DNA from 3 places in the Streptomyces sp. NPDC001530 genome. Region 1 is predicted to be linked to each of the others. Evidence: predicted binding sites of a transcription regulator. Region 1 holds the regulator's gene; each other region holds the start of a gene.
What was found. The regulator HrcA, encoded in region 1, represses chaperone genes, less so after heat shock. The targets are predictions, from matches to a motif close to TTNGCACTCNGNNNNNCNGAGTGCNAA.
Positions count from the first base shown of each region.

Region 1 (10,302 bases):
GGCGACGACCCGCGCCCCGTCCGCACGGTCTTCGTCGGCGGCGGTACGCCGACCCTGCTGGCCGCCGACGATCTCGTACGGATGCTCGGGGCGATCCGCGACGAGTTCGGCCTCGCGGACGACGCGGAGATCACGACCGAGGCGAACCCGGAGTCGGTGGACCCGGCGTACCTCGCGACCCTGCGCGCCGGAGGCTTCAACCGGATCTCCTTCGGCATGCAGAGCGCCCGGCAGCACGTCCTGAAGGTGCTCGACCGCACGCACACCCCCGGCCGCCCCGAGGCCTGTGTCGCCGAGGCCCGGGCGGCGGGCTTCGAGCATGTGAACCTCGACCTGATCTACGGCACGCCGGGGGAGTCCGACGACGACTGGCGCGCCTCGCTCGACGCCGCGCTCGGCGCCGGTCCCGACCACATCTCCGCGTACGCCCTGATCGTCGAGGAGGGCACCCAGCTCGCCCGTCGTATCCGCCGCGGCGAGGTCCCGATGACGGACGACGACGTCCACGCGGACCGCTACCTCATCGCCGACGAGATCCTCTCGGTGGCCGGTTTCGACTGGTACGAGGTCTCCAACTGGGCCACCTCGGACGCCGGCCGGTGTCTGCACAACGAGCTGTACTGGCGCGGCGCCGACTGGTGGGGCGCGGGCCCCGGCGCCCACAGCCACGTCGGCGGCGTGCGCTGGTGGAACGTGAAACACCCCGGGGCCTACGCCGCGGCCCTGGCCTCCGGCCGCTCACCGGGCGCGGGCCGCGAACTCCTCTCCGAGGAGGACCGCCGCGTGGAGCGCATCCTGCTCGAGCTGCGGCTGCGCGAGGGCTGCCCGCTGTCCCTGCTCCGGCCGGACGGTCTGGCCGCCTCCCGCCGGGCCCTGTCCGACGGACTCCTCGAACCCGGTCCGTACGACGCCGGTCGCGCCGTTCTCACGCTGCGGGGGCGGCTGCTGGCCGACGCGGTGGTGCGGGACCTGGTGGACTGAGGCGCCCGGGGTGCCGCTTTCCGCTGGGATGGGCGCCGCCCCAGCGGCACGACTGCCCACAGCTGCGTACGACTGCTGCCCACAGTTACGCCGGTGCGGTCACGAAGTCGATCAACTCCTCCACCCGGCCCAGGAGTTCCGGCTCCAGGTCCTTGTAGGAGTGCACGCGGGACAGGATGTGCTGCCAGGCCGCGCCGGTGTTCTCCGGCCAGCCCAGGGCGCGGCAGACGCCCGTCTTCCAGTCCTGGCCGTGCGGGATCCGGGGCCAGGCCCGGATGCCCACGGAGGACGGTTTCACGGCCTCCCAGATGTCGATGTAGGGGTGGCCCAGCACCAGGGCGTGGTCGCTCGTGACCGCGTCCGCGATGCGGGACTCCTTCGTGCCGGGGACGAGGTGGTCGACGAGGACGCCGAGGCGGGCGTCCGGCCCCGGGGCGAAGTCCGCGACGATCGACGGGAGGTCGTCGATGCCCTCCAGGTACTCGACGACGACGCCCTCGATACGGAGGTCGTCGCCCCAGACGCGTTCGACCAGTTCGGCGTCGTGGCGGCCCTCCACGTAGATGCGTCCGGCCCGCGCGACCCGGGCCCGCGCGCCGGGTACGGCGACCGAACCGGAGGCCGTCCGGGTGGGACGCGGCGGACCGGCGGCGGGGCGGACCAGCGTCACGACCTTGCCCTCCAGGAGGAAGCCGCGCGGCTCCAGCGGGAACACCCGGTGCTTGCCGAAGCGGTCCTCCAGGGTCACCGTGCCCGCCTCGCAGCGGATCACCGCGCCGCAGAAGCCGGTGCCGGGCTCCTCGACCACCAGGCCGGGGTCCGCGGGGACCTCGGGCACGGGCTGGGGCTTCTTCCACGGCGGGGTCAGGTCCGGAGAGTACTGGCGCATTCGGATGACGATAGGAGAAGCCCCCGGTCCGCTACGAAGACACGCCGAAACGTGTGGCCAACGCGTCCCGCTGCGCACGGACAAACGCCGCATTCACCGCCGCTCCGTGCCCCGGCACGTACACCGCGTCCTCCCCGCCCAGATCGAGCAGCCGGTCCAGCGCCGCCGGCCAGTGCGACGGGACGGCATCCGGGCCCGCCTGGGGCTCGCCCGACTCCTCCACCAGGTCGCCGCAGAAGACGATCTCCGGGGACGACGGCGATCCGGGGACCAGCACCACCAGGTCGTAGCAGGTGTGAGCCGGGCCGACGTTCGCCAGCAGGACCTGGGTGCCGCCGCCCAGGTCGAGGGTCCACTCGCCGGACACCAGATGGCGGGGGTGGACCAGGAGGTCCGCGGCCTCCTCCGCCTCGCGCGGGTCGAGACCGCTCCGTACGGCGTCCGCGCGCAGCTCCTCGCGGTCGCGCGCGAAGACCGTGTCCAGGCCGACCGCCCCGAACACCTCCACCCCCGCGAACGCCGCCGCCCCGAAGACATGGTCGAAGTGGGGGTGTGTGAGTGCGAGGTGCGTCACGCGGCGGTCGCCACCGAGGAGCCGCCGCGCCTGCGAGCGCAGCCGCGCGCCCTCCCCGAGGCTCGACCCCGCGTCGATCATCAGCGCCGCGCCCCCGCCCACCACGAGCCCGGCCGTGCAGTCCCAGACCGGAAGCCGCCGCCGCCCGACCCCGGGTGCCACCCTTTCCCACCCCAGCTCTTCCCAAGTCAGCCTCATACGGAGACGCTAACCATGAGAGCCTGCCAGGCACGACATCGCAGGCCCGCCCTTGCCGGGGCCGTACCTCACCGCCGTACACTGGGCCGGGGAATGCTGGCACTCACGTGCGCTGAGTGCCAGGCCGAAGGCCACGAAGAGCGCGGGAAAGACTTCTGGAGGTGTGCGCGATGCTCAGTGAACGCAGGCTCGAGGTGCTGCGCGCCATCGTCCAGGACTACGTGGGCACCGAGGAGCCGGTCGGATCGAAGGCGCTCACCGAGCGGCACCGGCTCGGCGTCTCCCCGGCGACCGTGCGCAACGACATGGCTGCGCTGGAGGACGAGGGCTACATCGCCCAGCCGCACACCAGCGCCGGGCGCATCCCCACCGACAAGGGCTACCGGCTCTTCGTCGACAAGCTCGCGGGCGTCAAGCCGATGACCGCGCCCGAGCGCCGCGCGATCCAGAACTTCCTCGACGGCGCCGTCGACCTCGACGACGTCGTGGCGCGCACCGTGCGGCTGCTCGCGCAGCTCACGCGGCAGGTCGCCGTCGTGCAGTACCCCTCGCTGACGCGCTCGACCGTGCGGCACGTGGAGTTGCTGTCGCTCGCCCCCGCGCGCGTGATGCTCGTGCTGATCACCGACACCGGCCGGGTCGAGCAGCGCATGATCGACTGCCCGGCGCCGTTCGGGGAGACCTCCCTCGCCGATCTGCGCGCGCGGCTCAACAGCCGGGTCGCGGGCCGCCGCTTCGCGGACGTCCCGCAGCTCGTGCAGGACCTCCCGGAGGCCTTCGAGGAGCCGGAGGACCGGGGTACGGTCGCGACGGTGCTCTCCACCCTCCTGGAGACACTCGTCGAGGAGACCGAGGAGCGGCTGATGATCGGCGGCACCGCCAATCTGACGCGCTTCGGACATGACTTTCCCCTCACCATCCGCCCCGTCCTCGAGGCGCTGGAGGAGCAGGTCGTCCTCCTCAAGTTGCTTGGTGAGGCGAAGGATTCGGGCATGACCGTGCGGATCGGTCACGAGAACGCCCATGAGGGACTCAACTCCACGTCCGTGGTCTCGGTCGGCTACGGTTCGGGCGGCGAAGCAGTCGCCAAACTCGGCGTGGTCGGACCGACCCGCATGGATTACCCGGGAACGATGGGAGCGGTACGAGCGGTGGCACGGTACGTCGGACAGATCCTGGCGGAGTCGTAAGTGGCCACGGACTACTACGCCGTACTCGGCGTGCGCCGCGACGCGTCCCAGGACGAGATCAAGAAGGCGTTCCGGAGGCTCGCGCGCGAGCTGCACCCGGACGTCAATCCCGATCCGAAGACGCAGGAGCGGTTCAAGGAGATCAACGCCGCGTACGAGGTGTTGTCGGACCCGCAGAAGAAGCAGGTCTACGACCTCGGTGGCGACCCGCTGTCCCAGTCGGGCGGCGCGGGCGCGGGCGGCTTCGGCGCCGGCGGCTTCGGGAACTTCTCGGACATCATGGACGCGTTCTTCGGTACGGCGTCGCAGCGCGGGCCGCGCTCGCGTACGCGCCGTGGCCAGGACGCCATGATCCGGCTCGAGATCGAGCTGGACGAGGCGGCCTTCGGCACGACGAAGGACATCCAGGTCGACACGGCCGTCGTCTGCGCCACCTGCAACGGCGAGGGCGCGGCGCCGGGGACTTCGGCCCAGACGTGTGACATGTGCCGCGGTCGCGGTGAGGTGTCGCAGGTGACGCGGTCCTTCCTGGGCCAGGTCATGACGTCCCGGCCCTGTCCGCAGTGCCAGGGCTTCGGGACCGTGGTCCCCACCCCGTGCCCCGAGTGCGCGGGTGACGGACGGGTCCGCTCCCGGCGGACGCTGACCGTGAAGATCCCCGCCGGTGTCGACAACGGCACGCGGATCCAGCTCGCCGGTGAGGGTGAGGTCGGGCCCGGTGGCGGGCCCGCCGGTGACCTCTACGTCGAGATCCACGAGCTGCCGCACGCCGTCTTCCAGCGGCGCGGTGACGACCTCCACTGCACGGTCACCATCCCGATGACCGCGGCGTCCCTCGGCACCAAGGTGCCACTGGAGACCCTCGACGGGCTGGAGGAGGTCGACATCCGTCCGGGCACGCAGTCCGGGCAGTCGATTCCGCTGCACGGGCGGGGTGTCACCCATCTGCGGGGTGGGGGGCGTGGTGACCTCATCGTGCATGTCGAGGTGATGACTCCGACGAAGCTCGATCCCGAGCAGGAACGGCTGCTGCGGGAGCTGGCGAAGCTGCGGGGCGAGGAGCGGCCGACCGGGCAGTTCCAGCCCGGGCAGCAGGGACTGTTCTCACGTCTGAAGGACGCGTTCAACGGTCGCTGAGGTGGGGGTTTCGCCCCCTCCGCCCCTGCCCGTCCCGTACTGGGGGCTGTGCCCCCCAGACCCCCTGGGTTGTCTTTTGGCTGCGGGTGGGTGGGGGCTTGTCGCGCAGTTCCCCGCGCCCCTTGCGGGGCGTTCCACGGGGGCGAAAATATGTGGTCGCGGGTGCCCATCCCATTGGCCTATGCCAGGCGGAAGGCCGGATTCGGACTTGTTCGGAGGACGTGACAACATGCCGTCATGTCCTCCGCACTGACCGATCTCTTCCCTCACCCGATCGTGCAGGCCCCCATGGCGGGCGGCGTCTCCGTCCCGCACCTCGCGGCCGCCGTGGCCGAGGCCGGCGGGCTCGGGTTCCTCGCCGCCGGGTACAAGACCGCCGACGGCATGTACCAGGAGATCAAGCAGCTGCGCGGACTCACGGGCCGCCCCTTCGGCGTGAACCTCTTCATGCCGCAGCCCGAGTATGCGGACTCGGCCGCCGTCGAGGTGTACGCCAACCAGCTCGCGGGCGAGGCCGCCTGGTACGAGACCGAGCTCGGCGACCCCGACAGTGGCCGCGACGACGGCTACGACGCCAAGCTCGCCGTCCTCCTCGACAACCCGGTGCCGGTGGTCTCCTTCCACTTCGGCATCCCCACCCGCGACGTCCTGGACTCCCTCGCCCGCGCCGGCACGCTGACGATGGTCACCGCCACCACGGCGGAGGAGGCCCTGGCGGTGCAGCGGGCCGGCGCCGCCGCGGTCGTCGTGCAGGGCGTCGAGGCCGGCGGCCACCAGGGCACCCACCGCGACAACCCGGAGACGGACGGCACCGGCATCGGACTGCTCTCGCTGATCGCACAGGTCCGCGAGACCGTGCAGATCCCGATCGTCGCGGCCGGCGGCATCATGCGCGGCAGCCAGATCGCCGCAGTGCTCGCGGCGGGCGCCAGCGCGGCCCAGCTCGGCACCGCGTTCCTCGCCACCCCCGAGTCCGGCGCGAACGCCGTGCACAAGCAGGCGCTGACCAACCCCCTGTTCGTACGGACGGAGTTGACGCGCGCGTTCTCCGGCCGCCCGGCGCGCGGCCTCGTCAACCGCTTCATGCGCGAGCACGGCCCGTACGCGCCCGCCGCGTACCCCGAGATCCACCACCTCACCTCCCCGCTGCGCAAGGCGGCCGCGCAGGCGGGCGACGCGCAGGGCATGGCGCTTTGGGCCGGGCAGGGGCACCGCATGGCGCGCGAGCTGTCGGCGGGGCAGCTGGTGGAGGTGCTCGTCGCCGAACTCGACGAGGCCAGGACAGCGTTGTCGGCGTTCCAGGTGGGAGGCGAGGACCAGTGACGGCTCCCGTATTCGTGGTCGAGCACTTCAACGCGGAGAGCGGCGGACGCTACGTCCTCGACGGCCCCGAAGGGCGGCACGCCGTCTCCGTGAAGCGACTGCGGCCCGGCGAGGACGTCGTCCTCACCGACGGCGCCGGGCGCTGGGCGGACTGCGTGGTGCTGGGCACCGAGGGCAAGGACCGGCTGATCGTCCAGATGGGCACGGTGGCCGAGGAACCGGCGGAAGAGCCGCGCATCACGGTCGTCCAGGCGCTCCCCAAGGGCGACCGGGGCGAGCTCGCCGTCGAGACCATGACGGAGACCGGCGTGGACGCGATCGTCCCCTGGGCGGCCTCCCGTTGCATCACCCAGTGGAAGGGCGACCGCGGGCTGAAGGCGCTCGCCAAGTGGCGGGCCACCGCTCGGGAAGCCGGCAAGCAGTCCCGTCGGGTCCGCTTCCCCGAGGTCGCGGACGCGATGACGACCAAACAGGTTGCCGCACTTCTCGCCAAAGCGGATCTGGCGGCGGTGCTGCACGAGGACACGGAGCTCGGGACCGAGCCGTTCGCCACGGCCGAACTTCCCTCCGCCGGGGAGATCGTGCTGGTGGTCGGCCCCGAGGGCGGGATCTCTCCGGAGGAGGTCGAGCTCTTCACCGAGGCGGGCGCGAGGACGTTCCACCTGGGGCGTACCGTGCTGCGTACATCGACCGCCGGGACTGTGGCGGCGGCGGTGCTGCTGGCGCGTACCGGACGCTGGTCCTGACAGGCACGGGGGAACGTCGTGGAACTTGCTCAAGTGCGGCTGCTCGTCTCGGACTTCGCCGCGTGCTATCGCTTCTACGCCGAAGTCCTGGGGCTCAAGCCGCAGTCGGGAGCGACCGAGGGGCCGTACGAGAAGTTCAGCCCCGCCACCGGGTCGGCGGGCATCGCCATACAGGACCGTGCGGTGATGGCCGAAGTCCTTGGTGAACTGGGGGACTTGGCGACGGGGCATCGGTCGCTGGTGGTGTTGCGCGTGGACGACCTGGACGCGTACTGCGAGCAGATCACCTCGCGCGGGGCGACCATCCTGCACGGTCCGGCCCTCATGACCGACCGCATGCGCGTCGCCCACCTCAAGGACCCTGAGGGCAACCTGGTCGAACTCCAGGAGTGGCTGCTGCTGCGTGGCTGAGCAGGGGTTTTCTTCGCCCCCTCCGCCCCTACCCGTCCCGTACCTGTGGGGCTCCGTCCCCCAGACCCCCCGTATCGCGCTAACGCGCTCGTCCTCAAACGCCGGACGGGCTGAAAGATTTCCCCCGGCCGACGCTAGAAATCTTTAGCGGGGGCGGGAAACTCCTTCGGGTGGTCCTGGGTAGCGTGGCCGCATGCGGTCTACCGCGGTGCGCGGGACAGTGGCAGGCTGCCGTCTATGGGGGCTTTGAGGCGTATAGGGCGTCGGACAGGGCGTCGGCAGGTGCTGGTGGCGGTCGGGCTCGGTGCGGCCGGGGTGTTCGGGGTGGCCGCGTGTGAGCCCACGGACGGCCTGAGTTCGGCCACGGTGGCGTACACGACCGACCAGACCGCGACCAAGGAACTCGAACGGCAGCACGTGGACGTGCGCTGGCTCAGCTGCACGGCCTCGTACGGCAGCAACAACAAGGCCTACACCCCGGGAAAGACCCCCTCGCCGACCGAGAACACGGTCGCCTCCGTCGACTGCCGGGGGCAGACGGAAGACGGGCGGGACATCACCGTCGAGGGCAAGGTCACCCGAGCCGTCAGCGGCGCGTGCGTGCGCGGGGATCTCGTCGCGAAGGTCGGCGGCAAGGAGTGGTTCCATGTGAACGGTCTGGGGAACTGCAATGCCACCAACACCCCCAACCCGCCCGTCACGTACCACCCCACGAACGGACAGCCCAACCCCACCGTCACCGTCACCGTGACGAAGACCATGTGGTGCAAGGGCGACCCCACCTGCTGGCCCTCCCAGGGCAAGTGACAGATGAGGTGCCCAGCCGCACGCGGATCAAGTGATCGAAACCCCTTTCAGGGTGCGCTGTCGCTGCATAGGGTGATCGGGTGACAGAGTCCGCACCCTCCGCGTATCTCCGGTTTCCGCATCTGCACGGCGAGTTGGTCGTCTTCACGGCCGAGGACGACGTCTGGGCCGCCCCGCTGGACGGCGGAGGCCGCGCCTGGCGGATCAGCGCCGACAACGTCCCGGTGAACCATCCGCGCATCTCCCCGGACGGCACGACCGTCGCCTGGACGTCCACGCGCGACGGCGCGCCCGAGGTGCACGCCGCCTCGCTGGCCGGTGGCCCCTCCAAACGGCTGACGTACTGGGGGAGTTCCAAGACCCAGGTGCGCGGCTGGACCCCGGACGGCCGGGTCCTCGCGCTCAGCACCCAGGGCCAGGCGAGCCTGCGGCGCAGCTGGGCCCGGGCCGTCCCCCTGGACGGCGGCTCCGCGACGACCCTTCCGTACGGGCCGGTCGGCGACGTCGCCCACGGCGGCCCGGGCGTCGTCCTGCTGTCCGCTCCCATGGGGCGCGAGGCCGCCCACTGGAAGCGTTATCGCGGCGGTACGGCGGGCAAGCTGTGGATCGACCGGGAGGGCGCCGACGAGTTCGTACGGTTGCATGCCGAGCTCGACGGGAACATCGAGTACCCCTTCTGGGTGGGGGAGCGGATCGCCTTCCTGTCCGATCACGAAGGCGTCGGGGCGCTCTACTCCTCCCTCGCCGACGCGTCCGATCTGCGGCGGCACACCCCCGTCGACGGTTTCTACGCCCGGCACGCGGCCACCGACGGCACGCGCGTCGTGTACGCCTGTGCCGGTGAACTGTGGCTCCTCGACGACCTGGACGGCGCCGAGCCGCGCCGGCTGGACCTCCGGCTCGGCGGCCAGCGCGTCGACCAGCAGCCGCACCCGGTGAGCGCGTCGCGCTGGTTCTCCGCCGCCGCGCCCGACCACACCGCACGCGGCAGCGCGATCTCCGTGCGCGGCGCCGTCCACTGGGTCACCCACCGCTCGGGCCCGGCCCGCGCCCTCGCCGCCGAGCAGGGCGTACGCGCCCGGCTGCCCCGCACCTTCCGGGCGGAGGGCGAGGAGCACGTGGTGTGGGTGACGGATGCCGAGGGCGACGATGCCCTGGAGTTCGCCCCGGCGACGGGAGTCGCGCCCGGGGCCACCCCGCGCCGGCTCGCCGCCGGGCAGCTCGGGCGCGTCCTCGGGCTCGCGATGGCGCCCGACGGGAGCCGCGCCGCCGTCGCCTCGCACGACGGGCGCGTGCTGCTCGTCGAGCGCGAGAGCGGCGAGGTGCGCGAGGTCGACCGCAGCACGGACGGCGAGGTCAGCGGGCTGGTTTTCTCGCCCGACTCGGCCTGGCTCGCCTGGTCGCACCCCGGGCCGCGCCCGCTGCGTCAGCTCAAGCTCGCCAACACCGCCGACCTGTCGGTGACCGAGGCGACCCCGCTCCGCTTCCGGGACTACGCGCCCGCGTTCACCCTCGACGGCAAGCACCTCGCCTTCCTGTCGGCGCGCTCCTTCGACCCTGTCTACGACGAGCACGTCTTCGACCTCGCCTTCGTCGGCGGCTCGCGGCCGTATCTGATCACCCTGGCCGCGATCACGCCGTCGCCGTTCGGGCCGCAGCGGCACGGCCGCCCCTTCGAGGCGCCCGACAAGGACGAGACGCCCGACAGCGAGGGCACGCCCGCGACCCGGATCGACCTCGACGGACTCGCCGACCGGATCGTGCCGTTCCCCGTCGAGGCCGCCCGCTACTCGACGCTGCGCGCCGCCAAGGACGGGCTGCTGTGGCTGCGGCACCCGGTCCGCGGTGTGCTCGGCGCCTCCCGAGCCACCCGCGACGACCCGGACCCGAAGACCGAGCTGGAGCGGTACGACCTCGCCCAGCAGCGCATCGAGCATCTCGCCGCCGACGCCGACCACTTCACCGTCAGCGGCGACGGCAAGCGGGTCCTGCTGTGGACCGACGGCAAGCTCAAGGTCGTACCCAGCGACCGGCGCGCCTCGAACG
Region 1 is NZ_JBIAVS010000002.1:471,900-482,201, reverse strand. It holds gene hemW (radical SAM family heme chaperone HemW) at 1-981, shown strand, start outside; gene ACFY0T_RS05045 (DUF3097 domain-containing protein) at 1,067-1,870, opposite strand; gene ACFY0T_RS05040 (MBL fold metallo-hydrolase) at 1,902-2,642, opposite strand; gene hrcA (heat-inducible transcriptional repressor HrcA) at 2,813-3,832, shown strand; gene dnaJ (molecular chaperone DnaJ) at 3,833-4,969, shown strand; gene ACFY0T_RS05025 (nitronate monooxygenase) at 5,207-6,292, shown strand; gene ACFY0T_RS05020 (16S rRNA (uracil(1498)-N(3))-methyltransferase) at 6,289-7,038, shown strand; gene ACFY0T_RS05015 (VOC family protein) at 7,057-7,449, shown strand; gene ACFY0T_RS05010 (hypothetical protein) at 7,687-8,256, shown strand; gene ACFY0T_RS05005 (S41 family peptidase) at 8,337-10,302, shown strand, end outside.

Region 2 (10,302 bases), on a different contig from region 1:
CGGCTCCAGCGGTGTCTGGTACAGCATGTGGTGGACGAACCACAGCACGGAGTTCGCGATGCCGTTGTACGCGTCGGCGTGCACCTCGGCGTCGATGTCCAGCATCCGTACGCCGGTCTCGCCGACCCCGCGCCGCACCGCCTCGCGGTCCCCGGCGCCGAGCGCCGAGCACACCCACAGGGCGTCCGCGTCCGGCCCGATCGCCGACAGGCCCGAGACCAGCCCGCCGCCGCCGCGCCTGGCGTGCAGCGAGCCGTCCTCGTGTACCTCGTAGGTGATCGGGCCGCGGTTCGACGCGACCAGAATCCGATGGGCACCATGCGTGGAAGCCATACGCCTCAACCTAGCCCGGCCCGGAAACGCTCAAACGTACGGCCGAGGTCCGAACAGGCCGTATACGACCGCCCGGAGTCGGTCACTCCTTGTCGACGGCTATGCCACTCTGCGTGACTGATATTCGGCGATGTCCGCCATCGGAGGGCGTTCCTCCGTGTCGACGGAGTGCGTGCGCGGCTCGAAACCGTCCTCGCCCCGTTCGAACTGTGTGAGCGCGGGACGGATCATGTGGCCGCGCGCCAGCCGCAGCTGGGCCGTGCGATAGATCGCCGCGGCCATCCGGCCCAGCGCCTGCCCGTCCTGGTGGCGGTGCCTGCGGACGCCCACGTCGACCTGGGCCAGGGCGTCCAGGCCCACCAGGTGCAGGGCGTCGACGAGCATGCCCAGCTCGACGCCGTACCCGACGGGGAACGGGAGCTGCTCCAGCAGCGACCGCCGGGCCGCGTACTCGCCGCCGAGCGGCTGGACGAAGCCCGCGAGCTGCGGCCAGTGCATGTTCAGCAGGGGGCGCGCCATGAGTTCGGTGACGCGGCCACCCTGACCGGCGGCGGAGCCGAGCGGCCTGTCGTACATGGCCTTGACGAGGTCCACGCCCGGGTCGGTGAGCAGCGGGCCCACGATCCCGGAGACGAAGTCGGACGAGAACTCCTTGAGGTCCGCGTCGATGAAGCAGACGATGTCCCCGCTCGTCACGAGCAGTGACCGCCACAGGACCTCGCCCTTGCCGGGCACGGTCGGTATCCGCGGCAGGATCTCGTCCCGGTGCACGACGCGCGCGCCCGCGGCGGCGGCCACCTCGGAGGTGCGGTCCGTCGAGCCCGAGTCGACCACGACGATCTCGTCAACGAGGGGGACCTGTTGCATCAGATCGTGGCGGATGATCGCGACGATCTCGCCGACGGTCTCCTCCTCGTTGAGCGCGGGCAGCACGACACTGACCGTCGACCCTGTGGTGCGTTTGGCGGCCATGAGCTTGTGGAGCGGGCGATCGGTCACGGACCACGAGCGGGTGCTCAGCCAGCGCTCAACTTCTTCCAGCACAGTCTGCGGCTCCTTACTGTCTGATCACACACTCTCATCGGCGTGCCCGCCGCGGCAGCGGCAGATCGGATAGGGCCGTCTCGCGGTTCGGACGACTATCTCAACTGTCCTGGCCTTCGGTTACAGTCTTGAACAACGCGGATGACCATCGCATTGCGTAGATCATCCGCGTACAACCGAATACCGCTCATCCAGAGGGGCAGAGGGATACGGCCCGATGAAGCCCCGGCAACCCTCCAGCTGGTTCCTGTCACGCGGACGTGGCGAGGCTCCCGGCTAGGGAAGGTGCCAAATCCGTCTCACGGCGAAGTGCGTCGTGAGGAAGATGAGGAGAAAGGGCCTCGCCTCCATGGCTGCGCAGACAGTTGCCACCACCACGAACTCTGTCGATCTGGGTCCCGCCGCGGCGCTCTCATGCCGCGAATGCGGTCACCGCGTGCCCCTCGGCCCGGTCTTCGCCTGCGAGGAGTGTTTCGGCCCGCTGGAGATCGCGTACGACTTCTCGGCCTACGAAACCGAGGAACTCCGCAAGCGCATCGAAGCGGGCCCCGCGAACATCTGGCGTTACGCGCCGCTGCTCCCCGTCCCGGCGGACGTCGCCGAGAAGCCGAACATCAACCCCGGCTGGACCAAGCTCGTCAAGGCCGACAACCTGGCGCGCGAGCTGGGCGTCGACGCCGGCAAGCTCTTCGTCAAGGACGACTCCGGCAACCCGACGCACTCCTTCAAGGACCGCGTCGTCGCGCAGGCCATCGAGGCCGCCCGCGCCTTCGACTTCACCACTCTCTCCTGCTCCTCGACCGGCAACCTCGCCGGTGCCGTGGGTGCCGCCGCCGCCCGCGCCGGCTTCCGCTCCTGCGTGTTCATCCCGCACGACCTGGAGCAGGGCAAGGTCGTCATGGCCGCGATCTACGGCGGCGAGCTCGTCGGCATCGAGGGCAACTACGACGACGTGAACCGCTTCTGCTCCGAGCTGATCGGCGACCCGGCCGGCGAGGGCTGGGGCTTCGTCAACGTCAACCTGCGGCCGTACTACGCGGAGGGCTCCAAGACCCTCGCGTACGAGATCTGCGAGCAGCTCGGCTGGCAGCTCCCGGACCAGCTGGTCGTGCCGATCGCCTCCGGCTCCCAGCTCACCAAGGTCGACAAGGGTCTGCAGGAGCTGATCAAGCTCGGCCTCGTCGAGGACAAGCCGTACAAGATCTTCGGTGCCCAGGCCGAGGGCTGCTCGCCGGTGTCCGTCGCCTACAAGGCCGGGCACGACGTCGTACGCCCCCAGAAGCCGAACACCATCGCCAAGTCGCTCGCCATCGGCAACCCGGCCGACGGGCCGTACGTGCTGGACATCGCGCGCCGTACGGGCGGTGCGGTGGAGGATGTGACCGACGAGCAGATCGTCGACGCCATCAAGCTCCTCGCGCGCACGGAGGGCATCTTCGCCGAAACCGCAGGTGGCGTGACCGTCGGCGTCACACGCAAGCTGATCGAGAACAGGCTGCTCGACCCGACGCTGACGACCGTCGTCCTCAACACCGGTGACGGTCTCAAGACGTTGGACGCGGTGGCCGGCACGGGGCTCACCGCGACGATCCGGCCCAACCTGGACTCTTTCCGGGAAGCCGGCCTCGCGTAAGGACCGTTCTCCATCTGCGGGCCGGTGGGGGCTGGTCGCGCCCGCGCGGCGGAGCCGCATATTCAGCAGAGCCCCGCGCCCCTTACGGGGCGCTGTACCTGACCGGAGGTCATCACCCATGAGCGTCAACGTCCGTATCCCCACCATCCTGCGCACCTACACCGGCGGTCAGGCCGAGGTGAGCGCCGAGGGTGCGACCCTCGCCGAGGTCATCGCCGATCTGGAGAAGAACCACACGGGTATCGCCGCGCGTGTCCTGGACGACCAGGGCAAGCTGCGCCGCTTCGTCAACGTGTACGTCAACGACGACGACGTCCGGTTCGAGCAGGGCCTGGAGACGGCGACGCCGGACGGTGCGGGCGTCTCGATCATCCCCGCCGTCGCCGGAGGCTGACCACCAGTCACAGTGCGGGCGGTTGCTGACCCGGCTTCCAGCACGAAGAGTTCACCGAATTGCCCCCTCCGTGAGAGAAACGGAGGGGGCAATTCTGCATGGTTGAGCGGGGTACAGTTGGGGAACCTGCTTCGCCTTTCATGCCGGGCGCATATGAGTACCTGCCGGGCGCCCGACTAGAAGCAGCCAAAGTGCCCCGCCTTTTTGAGCCGTTTATGGCATATACGGGGCCCGACTTGCCCTGAATCCTTGCGAATTCTCCGCATATTCCCGATCGGCTGTGCCCAGAATTCTCGTCCGATTGACCTGTTGCAGACGGCAGTTGGACAGATACATTCAGCCGCGGTCGACGCGTTCCGGCGCACACCCCCAACCGTTGGGGGGTGAGGTCTGACCCGGATCCGCGAAGTGTGGATCTGTGCAAGGGCCAGTAATAGGGGAGTTAGGCATGGCTCAGGGCACCGTCAAGTGGTTCAACGCGGAGAAGGGGTACGGCTTCATCGCGGTCGACGGTGGTGCGGACGTCTTCGTGCACTACAGCGCGATTCAGATGGACGGCTACCGCACCCTTGAAGAGGGTCAGCGAGTGGAGTTCGAGATCTCGCAGGGCCAGAAGGGTCCGCAGGCGGACATGGTCAAGCTCGCCGTCTGATCCCGGCGCGAACGGCCACCGACGCACTCACGCCGAGGGGCCCGCATCCCACCAGGGATGCGGGCCCCTCGTGCGTTCCCGGGCCGACCCCTCAACGAGCTCGCTGCGCGAGCGCACCTTGCGCCCACCCGTCGCCCGACCACCACCCCTCAACGAGCTCGCTGCGCGAGCGCACCTTGCACTCGACGGGGTCGAGTGCTAATCATTGGCGTTAGCACTCTCCGAGTGAGAGTGACAGAACTTGGATCGGGCCGGTGAGGTCCGCAGGCCGGTGGGGCAAGGAACCACAAGGCTTGCAGGCCGTCCGTCGCGGGCGCGGGCACGATCCGGAGCAATCCACCCCGTCCGGGAGGACCACTTCACATGGCCAAGATCATCGCGTTCGACGAGGAGGCGCGGCGAGGCCTCGAGCGCGGCATGAACCAGCTCGCGGACGCCGTCAAGGTGACCCTCGGCCCCAAGGGCCGCAACGTCGTCCTCGAGAAGAAGTGGGGCGCCCCCACGATCACCAACGACGGTGTCTCCATCGCCAAGGAGATCGAGCTCGAGGACCCGTACGAGAAGATCGGCGCCGAGCTGGTCAAGGAGGTCGCGAAGAAGACGGACGACGTCGCCGGTGACGGCACGACGACCGCGACCGTCCTGGCCCAGGCGCTGGTCCGCGAGGGCCTTCGCAACGTCGCCGCCGGTGCCAACCCGATGGCCCTCAAGCGCGGTATCGAGAAGGCCGTCGAGGCCGTCTCCGCCGCTCTGCTGGAGCAGGCGAAGGATGTCGAGACCAAGGAGCAGATCGCTTCCACGGCCTCCATCTCCGCCGCCGACACCCAGATCGGCGAGCTCATCGCCGAGGCCATGGACAAGGTCGGCAAGGAAGGCGTCATCACCGTCGAGGAGTCCCAGACCTTCGGTCTGGAGCTGGAGCTCACCGAGGGTATGCGCTTCGACAAGGGCTACATCTCGGCGTACTTCGCCACCGACATGGAGCGTATGGAGGCCGTCCTCGACGACCCGTACATCCTGATCGCCAACTCGAAGATCAGCAACGTCAAGGACCTGCTGCCGCTCCTCGAGAAGGTCATGCAGTCCGGCAAGCCGCTGCTGATCATCGCCGAGGACGTCGAGGGCGAGGCCCTGTCGACCCTGGTCGTCAACAAGATCCGTGGCACCTTCAAGTCTGTTGCCGTCAAGGCCCCGGGCTTCGGTGACCGCCGCAAGGCCATGCTCGGCGACATCGCCATCCTCACGGGCGGCGAGGTCATCTCCGAGGAGGTCGGCCTCAAGCTGGAGAACGCGGGTCTGGACCTGCTGGGCCGCGCCCGCAAGGTCGTCATCACCAAGGACGAGACCACGATCGTCGACGGCGCCGGCTCCGCCGACCAGGTCGCCGGCCGGGTCAACCAGATCCGCGCCGAGATCGAGAACTCGGACTCGGACTACGACCGCGAGAAGCTCCAGGAGCGCCTGGCGAAGCTGGCCGGCGGCGTGGCCGTCATCAAGGCCGGTGCCGCCACCGAGGTCGAGCTCAAGGAGCGCAAGCACCGCATCGAGGACGCCGTTCGCAACGCGAAGGCGGCCGTCGAGGAGGGCATCGTCGCCGGTGGTGGCGTCGCTCTCATCCAGGCTTCCGCCGTGTTCGAGAAGCTCGAGCTCGAAGGTGACGAGGCGACCGGCGCCAACGCCGTGAAGCTCGCCCTGGAGGCCCCGCTCAAGCAGATCGCCGTCAACGGTGGTCTCGAGGGTGGCGTCGTCGTCGAGAAGGTGCGCAACCTTCAGGTCGGCCACGGTCTGAACGCCGCGACCGGTGAGTACGTCGACATGATCGCCGAGGGCATCATCGACCCGGCGAAGGTGACCCGCTCTGCCCTGCAGAACGCCGCCTCCATCGCCGCGCTGTTCCTCACCACCGAGGCCGTCATCGCCGACAAGCCGGAGAAGGCCTCCGCGGCCGCTCCGGGCGGCATGCCGGGCGGTGACATGGACTTCTGATCGACCTCTGGTTGATCACTGTCCTTACGTTCCGAGGGCGGTACCCCCACTCCCAGGGGGTGCCGCCCTCGGGCGTGTTCGGGGTCAGGGGCGCAGCAGGGGCCATGGGCGGGCGTGGTCCGGATCACAGAAGGGGGCGTGGGGCGGCGGAATGCCCTGGCGGGCGGGGCGGTTGACGTTGACAGACGGTTTGATGCATGTGCACATACTGCACGGAATCCCCATGCGCCGTCTGCTCGATGTCTGACCGACCTCTCCGAGGAGCCCCCTTCGTGACTGCCACCGCCGCCTCGCGCGCAGCCGAGATCCTGTCCCGCCCCGTGACCCTGAACGGCCTGACCGTCCCCAACCGCATCGCGATGGCCCCGATGACCCGGATGTTCTCGCCGGGCGGCATACCGGGGGAGGACGTCGTCGGGTACTACGCCCGCCGCGCCGCCGCGGGCGTCGGTCTGATCGTCACCGAGGGCACGTACGTCGGCCACGACTCGGCAGGGCAGAGCGACCGCGTCCCGCGCTTCCACGGCGAGGAGCAGCTGGCGGGCTGGGCGAAGGTCGCCGACGCCGTGCACGCGGCGGGCGGCGCGATCGTGCCGCAGCTGTGGCACATCGGCATGGTGCGCAGCGCGGGCGAGCCGCCGTTCGCGGACGCCCCCGCGGTCGGCCCGTCGGGCCTGCGCATCAACGGCACCGCCGGTGAGGGCAAGGAGATGACCCAGGCCGACCTGGACGACGTCATCGCGGCGTTCGCCGAGGCCGCGGCCGCCGCCGAGCGCATCGGCTTCGACGGCGTCGAACTCCACGGCGCCCACGGCTACCTCATCGACCAGTTCCTGTGGGCGGGCACCAACCGTCGTACCGACGCGTACGGCGGCGACCCGGTGGCCCGTACGAAGTTCGCGGCGGAGATCGTCGCCGCCGTGCGCGCGGCGGTCTCCCCGGAGTTCCCCGTCCTCTTCCGCTACTCGCAGTGGAAGCAGGAGGCGTACGACGCCCGGCTCGCCGAGACGCCGGAGGAGCTGGAGTCCATCCTGACCCCGCTCGCCGCGGCCGGAGTGGACGCCTTCCACGCCTCCACCCGCCGCTACTGGCTCCCGGAGTTCGACGGCTCGGACCTGAACCTGGCCGGCTGGACGAAGAAGCTGACCGGCAAGCCCGCCATCACCGTCGGCTCGGTCGGCCTGGACGGCGACTTCATCAAGGCCTTCCAGGGCGAGGGCGCGCCGGTGGCCGGCCTCGACAACCTCCTCGACCGCCTGGAGAGCGACGAGTTCGACATGGTCGCGGTCGGGCGTGCGCTGCTGCAGGACCCGGAGTGGGCGGCGAAGGTTCTCGACGGACGGTTCGCGGACCTGGCGGCGTACGACCCGGCGGCGCTCCGCACCCTCAGCTGACCTCGGGGGTTTTCGCCCCCACCCATTCCCGTACCCCGGGGGCTGCGCCCGCCAGACCCCCCTGGGTTTGACTTTCGGGTGCGGACGGGTGGGGGCTCCCCCTGGATCGGCTAGAGGTTGCCCATTGGTTCGATGTCGATTCTTACCGGGGTGCCCCAGATGCGTAGGACCTCGTAGTCCGTGAATTCGTGGACCAAGCGGTAGGCCATTCCGGGGCGGGGGGTGCGGCGCTCGGCGGCGAGGTAGCGCTCGGCCTCGTGGCGGTCTCGGCGGGGGGTGCCGCAGAGCTGCCACGCCTGGCCGTTCCAGACCTCCGGGAGCCAGCGCTGCTGGGGCTGGGGGCGGTCGCCGCGCAGGCCGTAGCGGGACTTGGTGCGCTCGGGGGCTTCCTCGGGGCCGGTGGTGGTGCGGCCGTGCGCGTACGCGTCGTTGACCTCGGAGCGGCGGGCGGCGCGGCGGCGGGTCTCGCAGAGCAGGCAGAGGTCGGCGGCGCCCTCGTCGACGGGGCCGCCTGGATGCTCCGAGCAGCGGGTCGTGGGCGCGGCCGTCGTCACCGTCTCGTCGAGCAGGTCCAGGGCCCGCTTCAGGTCGGCCTTGACCTCGTGCAGCTTGGCGTCGGGGGTGTCGGCGTTCAGCGCGTCGCCGTGCTCCCCGAGCAGCCGCAGGGCGCGGCCGAGGGCGGTCAGCTGTGCGTGGTTCACGGTGGTGGGTTCCCTCCCCGGCCGAGCGGTTGTCGTTTCTACCTCGACCACCCTCGCACACGGCACTGACAACCCGGCCCGCACGTCAGCCTCGCGCTGGGCTGCCGCCGCCGGGCGCATCGGCGCGGGTCGTGAAGCCGAAGGCGTACGTGGCGAGGAAGCCGACCAGGTAGCCGGTCAGGAGGCCGCCCGCGTAGATGGTGGCCGTCAGGGCCAGGCCCCGGTTGCCGGAGAGGAGGGGGAACAGGGCCCAGCCGGACGGGCCGATGGCCGTCGAGCCGACCTTGTCGCCCAGCATCGAGAAGAGGCCGACGAAGGCGCCGCCGGCCGCGCCGCCCGCGCACGCCGTGATGAAGGGGCGGCCGAGGGGGAGCGAGACGCCGTAGATCAGGGGTTCTCCGACGCCGAGGAGGCCCGCGGGGAGCGCCGACTTGATCGTCGTACGGATGGACGTGTCGTGGCGGAGCCGGACGTACACCGCCGCGGCCGCGCCGACCTGGCCCGCGCCCGCCATCGCGAGGATGGGGAGGAGCACGGTGTAGCCCTGCTGCTCGATGAGGGTGGTGTGGATGGGGATCAGCGCCTGGTGCAGGCCCAGCATCACCAGCGGGAGGAACAGACCGCCCAGGATCAGGCCGGCGAAGGCGCCGGTGTTCTCCAGGAGCCAGTTCGCCGCCGTGCCGATGGCCATGGAGAGCTCGCCCGCCGCGTACATCAGGGCATAGAGCGTCACCAGGCCGGTGAGCAGCACCGTGAGGGTGGGGGTGACCAGGACGTCCAGGGTCTGCGGGACCCAGCTGCGGCACCACTTCTCGACGTACGTTCCGAGGGCCGCGGCCGCCAGTGCGCCCAGGACGCCGCCCTGGCCGGGAGCGAGCGTCATCCCGAACACGGTCACCTTCGCGACGCCCGCGTACACGATGACCGCCGCCACCGCGCCGCCCAGGATGGGCGTTCCGCCGAATTCCTTCGCCGTGTTGTACCCGACGAACACGGCGATCAGGGCCATGAAGCCGGAGGCGATGGCGGCGAGGGCGGGGGTGAGGGAGGGCAGCCAGTGGAGGTTGATCAGGAGGCCGTTGAGGCCTGCGATGACGCCGCAGCCGATCAGGGCGGGGATCAGGGGGACGAAGATGTTCGCGACGCGGCGGAGGAGGAGTTTGAGGGGGGTGGAGTTGCGGTGCCGCTGGGCCGCTTTCAGCTCGGCGCCTTTGGCCGCCAGGTGATCGGCGGTCGTGCCCGCGGCCAGCAGGGCTTCGAACTCGGGGGTTACGCGGCCGACCGTGCCCGGGCCCAGGACGATCTGGTACGTGTCGTTGTCCGCGACTACGCCGAGTACGGCGGGGAGGGCCTTGAGGGCGTCCTCCTGGACCAGGGTCCGGTCCCGGAGGCCCAGGCGGAGGCGGGTCATGCAGTGGGCGACCGAGGTGACGTTGGCGGGGCCGCCGACCAGGGGGAGGATCGCGGTGGCGGTGGTGTGGGGGGAGGTGTTCTTCACTGGGCGTTGGTCCTGGTTGCTCGGGGGTGGGGTGCGCTGCTCGGCGCTGACGAGGTGCCGCTGTGCCCACCCGTGCCGCGCCTGGCGGCACGCATGCCCACAGCTACGACGGCTTTTTTGGGGGGCCGCTCCCCTTTGGGGCGGGCGCCGCCCCAGCGGCGATTGCCCACGGCCATGACGGTTTCAGCGCGGCGCTGCCGCCAGTGCCGCGCGCAAGTGGCCCTTGCTCTCCTCCAAGAGGTGGGCCGCCGTCGGGCCGTCCACGCCGCCGAGGATGGTCAGGATCGCGTTCTTCACCTCGCCGTCCGTGGCGGCGAGGGCCTGCTCGATCTCCTCGTCCGACGCGCCGGTCGCGAGGGAGACGATGCGGCGGGAGCGGGCCCGCAGCTTCTCGTTCGAGGCGCGGACGTCGACCATCAGGTTCCCGTACGTCTTGCCGAGGCGGATCATCGTGATCGTCGAGAGCATGTTGAGGACGAGTTTCTGGGCCGTGCCCGCCTTCAGGCGCGTCGAACCGGTCAGCAGCTCGGGGCCCACCACGACCTCGATGCCGTGGTCCGCGGCGGCGGCGAGCGCGCTGTCCGCGTTGCAGGACAGGCCGATCGTCAACGCGCCGCGCGCGCGGGCGTGTTCGACGGCACCGACGGCGTACGGGGTGCGGCCGGAG
Region 2 is NZ_JBIAVS010000018.1:198,577-208,878, reverse strand. It holds gene ACFY0T_RS34080 (trehalose-6-phosphate synthase) at 1-333, opposite strand, end outside; gene ACFY0T_RS34075 (glucosyl-3-phosphoglycerate synthase) at 433-1,377, opposite strand; SAM riboswitch class I at 1,562-1,709, shown strand; gene thrC (threonine synthase) at 1,727-3,010, shown strand; gene ACFY0T_RS34065 (MoaD/ThiS family protein) at 3,129-3,404, shown strand; gene ACFY0T_RS34060 (cold-shock protein) at 3,853-4,056, shown strand; gene groL (chaperonin GroEL) at 4,420-6,042, shown strand; gene ACFY0T_RS34050 (NADH:flavin oxidoreductase) at 6,282-7,436, shown strand; gene ACFY0T_RS34045 (hypothetical protein) at 7,547-8,137, opposite strand; gene ACFY0T_RS34040 (PTS transporter subunit EIIC) at 8,223-9,635, opposite strand; gene murQ (N-acetylmuramic acid 6-phosphate etherase) at 9,819-10,302, opposite strand, start outside.
Region 2: the regulator HrcA is predicted to act here: its motif matches at 4,232-4,258, upstream of groL (chaperonin GroEL).

Region 3 (10,302 bases), on a different contig from region 1:
TCGACGACCAGGGTCTCGGTCGTGAGGAGCAGGGAGGCGATGGAGGCGGCGTTCTCCAGGGCGGAGCGGGTGACCTTGACCGGGTCGATGACGCCGGCCTTGACCAGGTCGCCGTACTCGCCGGTGGCGGCGTTGAAGCCCTGACCCTTGTCGAGCTCGGCGACCTTGGAGGTGATGACGTAACCCTCCAGGCCGGCGTTCTCGGCGATCCAGCGCAGCGGCTCGACGGCGGCCTTGCGGACGACCGCGACACCCGTGGCCTCGTCGCCGGTCTTGCCGAGGTTGCCCTCGAGGACCTTCACGGCGTGGACGAGCGCGGAGCCACCACCGGAGACGATGCCCTCCTCGACCGCGGCGCGGGTCGCGGAGATGGCGTCCTCCAGACGGTGCTTCTTCTCCTTGAGCTCGACCTCGGTGGCGGCGCCGACCTTGATCACGCACACGCCGCCGGCCAGCTTCGCGAGGCGCTCCTGGAGCTTCTCGCGGTCCCAGTCGGAGTCGGTGTTCTCGATCTCGGCCTTGATCTGGTTGACGCGGCCGAGGACCTCCTCGGAGCTGCCGCCACCGTCGACGATGGTGGTGTCGTCCTTGGTGACGGTCACACGGCGGGCGGAGCCCAGCACGTCCAGGCCGACCTGGTCGAGCTTGAGGCCGACCTCCTCGGCGATGACCTGACCGCCGGTGAGGGTGGCGATGTCGCCGAGCATGGCCTTGCGGCGGTCACCGAAGCCGGGGGCCTTCACGGCGACGGCGTTGAACGTGCCGCGGATCTTGTTGACGACCAGGGTCGACAGGGCCTCGCCCTCGACGTCCTCGGCGATGATCAGCAGCGGCTTGGAGGCGTTGGACTGGATGACCTTCTCCAGCAGCGGCAGCAGGTCCTGGATGGAGCTGATCTTGCCCTGGTGGATGAGGATGTACGGGTCCTCGAGGACGGCCTCCATGCGCTCCTGGTCCGTCACGAAGTACGGCGACAGGTAGCCCTTGTCGAAGGCCATGCCCTCGGTGAAGTCCAGCTCCAGACCGAAGGTGTTGGACTCCTCGACGGTGATGACACCGTCCTTGCCGACCTTGTCCATCGCCTCGGCGATGAGCTCGCCGACCTGCGGGTCCTGGGCGGACAGACCGGCGACGGCGGCGATGTCGGACTTCTCGTCGATCGGGCGCGCGGTGGCGAGGAGCTCGTCCGAGACGGCCTTGACCGCCGCGTCGATGCCCTTCTTCAGCAGCGCCGGGGAGGCACCCGCGGCGACGTTCTTCAGGCCCTCGCGCACGAGCGCCTGGGCGAGCACGGTGGCGGTGGTCGTACCGTCACCCGCGATGTCGTTGGTCTTGGTCGCCACCTCCTTCACCAGCTGGGCACCGAGGTTCTCGTACGGGTCCTCGACCTCGACCTCGCGGGCGATGGTCACACCGTCGTTGGTGATGGTGGGGGCGCCGAACTTCTTGTCGATGACGACGTTGCGGCCCTTGGGGCCGATCGTCACCTTGACCGTGTCGGCAAGCTTGTTGACGCCGCGCTCAAGGGCGCGACGGGCGTCCTCGTCGAACTTCAGGATCTTCGCCATAGGAGCGGTTCAGCCCTCTCGGAAAACTTGGGAGAACGAACTGCGCCCCCGGCGCCCGGCTTCATAGGTCGCGGGGGCCAGGGGCGCAGCTCACTGCAATTCTGGGTGAATTACTTCTCGACGATCGCGAGCACGTCGCGAGCCGAGAGGACGAGGTACTCCTCGCCGTTGTACTTCACCTCGGTGCCGCCGTACTTGCTGTAGAGCACGACATCGCCGACGGCCACGTCGAGCTCGACGCGCTTTCCGTCTTCGAAACGGCCCGGGCCCACGGCCAGGACGACGCCCTCCTGGGGCTTCTCCTTGGCGGTGTCCGGAATGACCAGGCCAGAGGCCGTGGTCTGCTCGGCGTCCAGCGGCTGGACCACAATGCGGTCCTCGAGCGGCTTGATGGCAACCTTGGAGCTGGCGGTCGTCACGATCCGACCTCCCCCTTCGGAGATCTCACGGGGTTAACTGTCTGAGGTGGCGACCAGGTCGATCCGTCGTCGCGGGTGCCGGACCTGCCCGTCGCTATTGGCACTCTCCAGGGGGGAGTGCCAGGGCCGAGACTATGACTGCGATTAGCACTCGGTCAAGCGGAGTGCCAGAAGCCCGCGGCGCGCCGCGGGTTTCTCACCGTCCGGGGTGGCTGTCGCCGCGCCTGGGAGTCGTCACCAGGCTCCGCCCCCAGATCCCCGTATCGGCCTGAGACGGGCTGAGCTAGAGGTAGTCCTCCAGGCGCCCCAACCCGAACCCCTGTCGCTGCACGCGCCGCAGCAGCCGGGTTGTCGCCCCCGTGAGGCCCGGCTCGTCGGGGAGGGTCAGGATCTCGCCGGCCCGCAGCCGGCGCGTGTCGGCCTCCCGCCCCAGGACGACCGCCGCGACCCCGCAGTCGGCCGCCGCGCGCAGCGTCGTGCTGTCGTACGTGCCGTACGGGGGTCGCAGCAGCCGGGGCCGGATGCCGAAGCGCTTCTTGAGCTTGTCCTGCTGGCCGCAGATCTCGGCGCGCTGGCCGACGTACGGCAGGCCGCGCAGGGAGGCGTGGTCGAGGGTGTGGTTCTGCACGCCGGCGCCGACCGCGCGCAGCTGGGCGAAGTGCCCGTACCCCGGCCCGACGACACTGTCCGTGAGGAACATACTGACCGGCAGCCGCAGTTCACGGACCATGTCGACGAACCGCGGATCACGTTCGGCGCCGTCGTCGTACGTCAGGAAGACCACCTTGTCGCGGGTGGGGACGTGGTCCACGACGGGCGGCAGCCCTGGCCCCGCGGTGCGGGGGGTGGTGCGGGCGGGCGGTTTCGGCGCCCGGGCGAGCGGGGCGGCGAGCCCCCAGCGGCGGTACGGCGGCTCGTGCGGCCGTACCTTCTGCGCCGCCTTCTTGCCCAGCCGCTCGATCGGGTCGACGGACTGCGCGCAGCCGCTCAGCAGAGCGGCGGCGAGCACCCCGGCGGCCAGCGCCCGCACCCTCACAGGTAGTCCTCCAGGCGGGCCACCGCGTACCCCTCGTCGGTCACCTTCTTCATGAAGCGCCGGACCATGTCGGGCATGGTGCCCTTCCAGTCGTTCCGGCCCCGGAAGTGGGTGAGGACGATGTCGCCGGGGTGCAGGTCGCGGTCCCACTCGCGGTACTCCCAGTGGTCGACGAAGACCTCCTCGTCCCAGATCGGCGCGTACTTGATGCCACAGGACTTGGCGGCGCGCAGGGTGTCCCGGTTGTAGTTGCCGTAGGGCGGCCGGAAGACCGTCGGACGCTTGCCGAACTGCCGCTTCATCACCTTCTGCATGCCGCAGATCTCGTGCTTCTGTTCCTCATAGGAGAGTCCGGGCAGGTAGGGGTGGTGGAGGGTGTGGTTGTTGAGCGTGACGCCCCGGTCGCGCATCTTCCGGAAGTACGGGTAGTTGTCCTTGATCAGATAATTGCTGAGGAACGCGGTGTACGGGATCCTCAGATCGCTCATCATCCGCAGGAACGTCGGGTCCTTCTCCTCGCCGTCGTCGATGGTGAGGAAGACGACCTTGTCCTTGGTGGGGACGGTGGTGAAGACCGGGGGCAGTCCCAGCTCCTCCTGGTCGTCGACCTCGAACCCCTCGCGGGCCCTGATCACCGGCTTCCTGACGGGCGCCGGCGGGGCCGCCAGCGGTGTCTTGGCCAGCCCCCAGCGCTTGGCCGCGGCGACCCGTTGGGCCTGCGCGAGGGCGAGCCTGCTGGCGTACGAGTCGAGGGCGCGGGCGGGGGGCGCCTTCAGCGCCTGCTGACCATGGGCCCCGCGTACGCCGACGGAGTCGTCGGCGCAGCTGGAGACGAGGGCGGCGAGGGCGAGCACGGCGACGCCACCGCGGAACCCAGCGCCCGCGTGGAACCCTGCCCCCGCGCGGAACGCGGCACCCGTGCGGAACGCGGCACCCGTGCGGAGTCCGGCACCTCCGCGGGCGCCGGATCCACCACGAAGGACCATCCCCTTCGACCCGAATTTGTCATTTTGTCGTACTGGTCCCATGGCGCCGGATCCTCCCAGGTCATGACACGTACAGGGCTCCGACACCGCCAGCGGACGCGCACGGTCCACCGACTGGCCCACAATGGCCCGGTGAACGACGTCTCCTTCGCCTCCCTGCTCACTCCCGAGGGCCGCGCCCTGCTCGACGAGGTGCGCGGCACCGATCCGGCGCAGGAGCTGGCCGTCGCCACCCGGCTGCGCCGCGAGCACCCGGCCGAGCTGGTCTCGGCGGCCCTCGGGCAGGCGCGGCTGCGGCAGCGGGCGGCGGCGAAGTTCGGGGCCGAGGACGCGGAGCGGATGTTCTTCACCCCGAACGGGGTCGAGCAGTCGACGCGGACGAGCGTGGCGACCTACCGCGCGAAACGGTTCCGGGCGCTGGGCATCCGCTCGGTCGCCGACCTCTGCTGCGGCATCGGCGGCGACGCGATCGCGCTGGCCCGCGCCGGGATCCGGGTCCTCGCCGTCGACCGCGACCCGCTGACGGTGGCGGTCGCCCGCGCGAACGCCGACGCGCTCGGCCTCGCCGACCTCATCGAGGTGCGCGAGGCGGATGTGACGGACGAGGACACCGCACCCTATGACGCGGTCTTCGTGGACCCCGCACGGCGCGGCGGCCGCGGCCGGATCTTCGACCCCGAGGCGTACTCGCCCCCGCTCTCCTGGGCGGTCGACACGGCCCTGAAGGCGCCACTCGCCGCCCTGAAGATCGCCCCCGGCATCCCCCACGAGGCGGTCCCCGTCGAGGCGGAGGCCGAGTGGATCTCGGACCACGGGGAGGTGAAGGAGGCGGTGCTGTGGTTCGGCACGGAGGCGGGCCTGGTGCGGGCCACGCTGTTGCCGGGGCCGCGCGAGCTGCTCGGCCGCGGCCTGCCGGACCCCGAAGTCCGGCCCCTCGGGCGGTACTTGTACGAGCCCGACGGCGCCGTCATCCGCGCCCATCTGGTCGCGGAGGTGGCCGAGGAGCTGGACGGTGGGCTGATCGACGAGACGATCGCGTACGTCACGGCGGACGAGCTGCGCCCGACGCCGTACGCCTCCGCCTACGAGATCACCGACCAACTCCACTTCAGCGTGAAGAAGTTGAAGGCGCTATTGCGGGAGCGCGAGGTCGGCGTCCTGACGGTGAAGAAGCGGGGGTCGGCCGTCGAGCCGGAGGAGCTGCGGCGGAAGGTGAAGCCGCAGGGGCCGGCGTCCGCGACGGTGTTCCTGACACGGGTGGCGGGTGCCCCGACCATGCTGGTGGGGGCACCCGCGCAACCGCCTACTGACGGTGCTCGGCCTTGAGCGAGCCCAGGTCCGGCTCGGCGGCGGGCCGGAGCGTCGCCGACGGGGCGCCCGTGCCCGAGCCGGTCGAGGAGCACGAACTCGTCGCGGCCGGTGCGCCGTTGTAGTACGGCGCGTACGTCCACTGGCTGCTGCTCGCGCTGATCGCCGCACCCGCGGAGTTCAGCGCCGTCGTCGAGACCGAGCCGGTGCCGCCGATGACCGCCACGCCATTGATGCTCGCGGCGCCCCTGACCAGGTAGGACTTGGTGTCGGCGGAGAGCGTGCCGAGGTCCGTCCACAGCAGCGGGCCGAACACGTTCATCGTGGACGCCGCGGTGGTGCCGCCGCGCCGGCTGTCGGTGCAGGCGAGCGCCACGCTGCTCGGCCCGAGCCACCACATCTTCGCGAGAGCGGCCGCGGTGCCCTCGTTGGTGGAGGCCGTGACCGGGTAATAGGTGTACGTCGAGGGCCAGTTGGAGAACGACGTGTGGGTGAGCGCGTACTTCGCCGAGGAGCCGACCGGGATCATGTAGGTGTCGCGCGGGTCGAGGCTGTTCAGGTACGACTTGACCGACGAGGTCAGCGTGTTGCCGTCGTTCGGTACGACGGTGGCCTTGCCGGAGGTCCCGAGGGAGCCCGCCGCCGACGCGGCCGTGAGCGCCGAGTGGTAGTCGGTGCCGGCCGCGAGGAACACGTACTCCGGTGCGTTGGTCATGGACTTGGCGACGGCGACCGAGGTCGAGTAGCGCGAGGTGCCCGCCAGCCGCTTCCGGGTGAAGCCGAGCGAGGTGACCTTCGAGGCGACGGCGCTGCTGAGGATCGATGTGCCGCCGACCAGGCAGACCGTGGCGCCCGGCTTGAGTACCCGCTTCAGCTCGGCCTGCACGGACGAGGAGATCGAGGTCGACGGCGTCAGCAGGACCGGGCCGTGCTTCTTCCCCGCGAGCGCGGGGGCCGTCAGCGCGTACGCCTGGCTGTCCTGGGAGACCAGCACGGCGGACGAGGCGTTCATCAGGCCGCGCTCGCTCTGGCCCACCGTGCTCCAGGTCCAGCGGGACCCGGCGATGTTGCTGCCGTAGACGTCGGCGCCCCAGACGCGGGCGACGGTGTTCTTGCGGAGCGGCTGCCAGGCGGGCGCGCGACCGCTGTAGGGGAAGGGCACGCCTTCGGTCACCGTGTCCGCGGTGACCGTCAGGACCATGTTGCTCTCCTGGCGGCCGCTGCTGGTGAGCCGGTCGAAGTGGACGACCAGCCGATCGCTCGCGGGCGCCCAGGAGGGGCTGTCGTACTCGCCGGTGTCGGTGATCAGGCGGCGCTCGCCGGTGCCGTCGGTGTTGATCGAGAACAGTTGGGGGTGGCCGTCGACCGTGCGGAGGAAGGCAACCTTGGTGCCGTCGGGAGAGGGCGGGCGAGCCGCCGCGAGCGACGACCGGACGGTACGGCTGTGGAAAACCGACTGCCGGCTTCCCCGCTGATCAGGAGGCGACGACCGTCTTGCCGATGGCGAAACCCTTGGCCGGGCCTTCCGGGATCACCGCGGTGCCGTACGGAACGCGGTGCTCGTCGGTGTACTTGGCCTTCTTCGGGTCGGGGGACGTCATGACCAGGACGGCTCCGTCGTCGTCGAAGTCGTCGACGATCACGTACACGGGGATTCCCGCCCGCGCGTACTCACGACGCTTGCGGACACGGTCGCGCTGAAGGTTCCGGTGTCCTGGCGAGGTGACCTCGATGACCATCTTGACCCCTGCGGCGTCGACACCTAGGCCCTCCTCATCGGGGATCTCGTCGAGATCGAGCGGGGCGACGAAAAGGTCGGGGATCCAGGACTTGTAGCGATGGATGATGTTGACGTCCTGGTGGGGCGCGTAACCGCTGCGCGCCAGATGGGCGTCAAGCTCCCGGCGGAGACGGTTGATGAGCACGCCATGACGACGGCGACCGGTAGGCGACACCTCGATGGACCCCTCGATGATCTCGGCGCGGTAGCCCTCGGGGAGATCCATGGCTTTCCACGCCTGCCACAGAACCTCGTCCAGATCGGAAACCGGCTCGGTAACCGGCTTGTCTGCCACCACCGGGGCCACCTCTTCTGCGAGAGCGGTCATCGTGAAGCACCTCCTCCTTCCAGTGTGGGTGTGGGCGCCGCTATGGCACAAGCGACACCGGCGACGCTACGAAAGAACAGCCCCCGGCATGCCGTAAGCGTCGTCGATCATCCGAACGAGTGATCGCGCCCCGCTCTCAGCCGCACTCCCGGGCCCGGGTGAGCAGCATCGCGCGTTCGCGCTCGTTGCGGGCCAGGGACGCCGCACGTTCGAACTCCGCCCGCGCCTCCGCCGTACGCCCGAGCCTCGCCAGCAGATCCCCGCGCACGCTGGGGAGCAAGTGGTAGTCGCGCAGGGCGGGTTCGGCGACGAGGCCGTCGACGATGGTGAGCGCGGGTTCCGGGCCCTCCGCCATCGACACGGCGACGGCACGGTTCAGCTCGATGACGGGGGAAGGAGCTCGGGCCGCCAGCAGGCCGTACAGGGTGGCGATCTGGCCCCAGTCCGTGTCCTCGTACGCGTACGCCTGCGCGTGGCACGCGGCGATCGCGGCCTGGAGGGCGTACGGGCCGGGGCCGCCAGTGGCGACGGCGTTGGCGCGGCCGAGTGCGGCGAAGCCCCGGCGGATCAGCAGGCGGTTCCAGCGGCGGCGGTTCTGGTCCTTGAGGAGAACCGGTTCGCCGGACGGCCCGGTGCGGGCGGCGGCGCGGGAGGCCTGGAGTTCCAACAGGGCGACCAGGCCGTGCACTTCGGGCTCCTTGGGCATCAACTCGGCCAGCACGCGGGCGAGTCGGAGCGCGTCCTCGCACAGGGCTGGGCGCAGCAGGTCGTCGCCCGCGGTAGCCGCGTACCCCTCGTTGAAAATCAGGTAGATGACTTCGAGAACCGACCCGAGCCGGGCTTCGCGCTCCGGGCCGTACGGGACCTCGAAGGCGACCCCCTTCTTCGCCAGGGTCCGCTTGGCGCGCACGATGCGCTGGGCGATCGTCGCCTCCGGGGCGAGGAAGGCGCGGGCGATCTCGGGGGTGGTCAGGCCGCCGAGGAGGCGGAGGGTGAGCGCGATGCGGGCCTCGGCGGACAGGACGGGGTGGCAGGCGGTGAAGACGAGCCGCAGCAGGTCGTCGTCGATGTCGTCCGGGTCGGCGGGTTCGTCGACGTGATGCGGGGCGGTCACCGACAGGTCCCGCCCCACCTCCTCCAGCTTCTGCGCATACCGTTCCCGACGGCGTACGAGGTCGATCGCGCGGTGCTTGGCCGTGGCCGTCAGCCAGGCGCCCGGATTGTCCGGCACACCGTCCCGCGGCCACTGCTCAAGCGCCGCGACCAGCGCGTCCTGCGCGAGTTCCTCGGCGATGCCGACGTCCCGGACGATCCGGGCGACGCTCGCGATGACGCGAGGCGACTCGATCCGGAAGACGGTCTCGATGGCACCCGCTGGGTCGACGGTGGGCTGTTCAGTCACAACCCACCATGCAACACCCTCCGCGGCCTCGGGCCAAGGAACGCTCAGCCCTCGGCGATCTCCCGCACCTCACAGGTCACCGTCCAGTGCTCCTCGTGCACCTTCAGGAACCGCTTGGTCCACTCCAGAGCCTCGGCCATGTCCTTGCACTGCATCAGCGCGTAGCCGCCGACGACCTCCTTGGACTCGGTGAAGGGCCCGTCGGTCACGGACAGCTGGCCGCCCTCCCAGTGCACCCGCTTCCCCTGGGCGGACGGCGTCAGCCCGGCCGTGTCGAGCATGACCCCCGCCTTGGTGATCTCCTCCAGCAGCTCTCCCATCCGCTGCATCAGCTCGGGGCTGGGGCCCTCGGCGGGCGCGGTGCTCTCGTCGATCTGGACCAGCGACAGGTAGCGCGGCATGGTGACTCCTCGTATCTCGTGTGTCGTATCTGGCGTGTCCCGGAGGCGGGGCTTCTCCCTGCCTCTCACCCTTGCGTCGAACGGGCGACGCCTGTTTCGACACCGCCTCCGGAATTCTTCGAAGTTTTTTCCGCGAGAGTCGTTTCCGCAGGTCGGGGCGGTGGACCGGACAGCACGGCAGCCGCGAGAGCCGCCGCGGTCAGCAGGCCGGCGGCCACCCAGAAGGCCGCCGAGAAGCCGTGGACCAGCCCCGCCGGCCCGGCTGCCCCCGTCGCACTCGCCGCGACCGTGACCACGACACCGAGGCCGACGGCCCCGCCCACCTGCCGCGAGCTGTTGAGCAGCCCGGACGCCATCCCGGTCTCCTGCGGCGCCACGCCCGTCGTGGCCGAGGTGCCCAGCGGTACGAAGCACATGCCGACGCCGACGCTCGCCACCGCCGAGGGTCCGAGCACCGAGAGCCAGAAGCCGCCGTCGACCGCCACGGCGAGCGCGAACCACGCGAACCCGGCCGCGCCCAGCAGCCCGCCCGCCACCAGCAGCGCCCGCGCGCCGACCCGGCCGATGATGCGCGTGGCGAGCGCCGAGCCGACGACGATGCCCACGCAGAACGGCAGGAACGCGCATCCGGTGGCCGTGGACCCGTATCCGAGGACCTGTTGCATATAGAGCGAGGCGAAGTAGAAGGCGGCGAACTGGCCCGCCGACATCAGCAGCGCGAAGAGGTTCGCGGCGAGGACGGGTCCACGGGCCAGAATGCCGAGCCGCAGCAGCGGTCGCCGCACCCGCGACTCCGTCACCACGAAGGCGCCGAGGAGCAGCGCGGCCACGGTGAGTACGGCGAGGGTCTGCCCGGCCGTCCAGCCGTACGCCTGGGTGCGGACGAGTCCGAGGACGAGAGCCGTCGTTCCGGCCGTGCCGAGCAGCGCGCCTGCGAGGTCGAGGCGCTCCCCCGTCCCGGTACGCCGGTCGGCGGAGACGGCGTGCCGGGCGATCGCGAGGGCGGCGATCACCACCGGCACATTGATGAGCATCACCGCGCGCCAGCTCACCCAGTCGGTGAGCAGTCCGCCC
Region 3 is NZ_JBIAVS010000005.1:286,864-297,165, reverse strand. It holds gene groL (chaperonin GroEL) at 1-1,568, opposite strand, end outside; gene groES (co-chaperone GroES) at 1,679-1,987, opposite strand; gene ACFY0T_RS12025 (polysaccharide deacetylase family protein) at 2,271-3,023, opposite strand; gene ACFY0T_RS12020 (polysaccharide deacetylase family protein) at 3,020-4,009, opposite strand; gene ACFY0T_RS12015 (methyltransferase domain-containing protein) at 4,073-5,335, shown strand; gene ACFY0T_RS12010 (cell wall-binding repeat-containing protein) at 5,313-6,518, opposite strand; gene ACFY0T_RS12005 (hypothetical protein) at 6,502-6,792, shown strand; gene ACFY0T_RS12000 (Uma2 family endonuclease) at 6,793-7,425, opposite strand; gene ACFY0T_RS11995 (RNA polymerase sigma factor) at 7,562-8,827, opposite strand; gene ACFY0T_RS11990 (YciI family protein) at 8,872-9,228, opposite strand; gene ACFY0T_RS11985 (MFS transporter) at 9,294-10,302, opposite strand, start outside.
Region 3: the regulator HrcA is predicted to act here: its motif matches at 2,132-2,158, upstream of groES (co-chaperone GroES).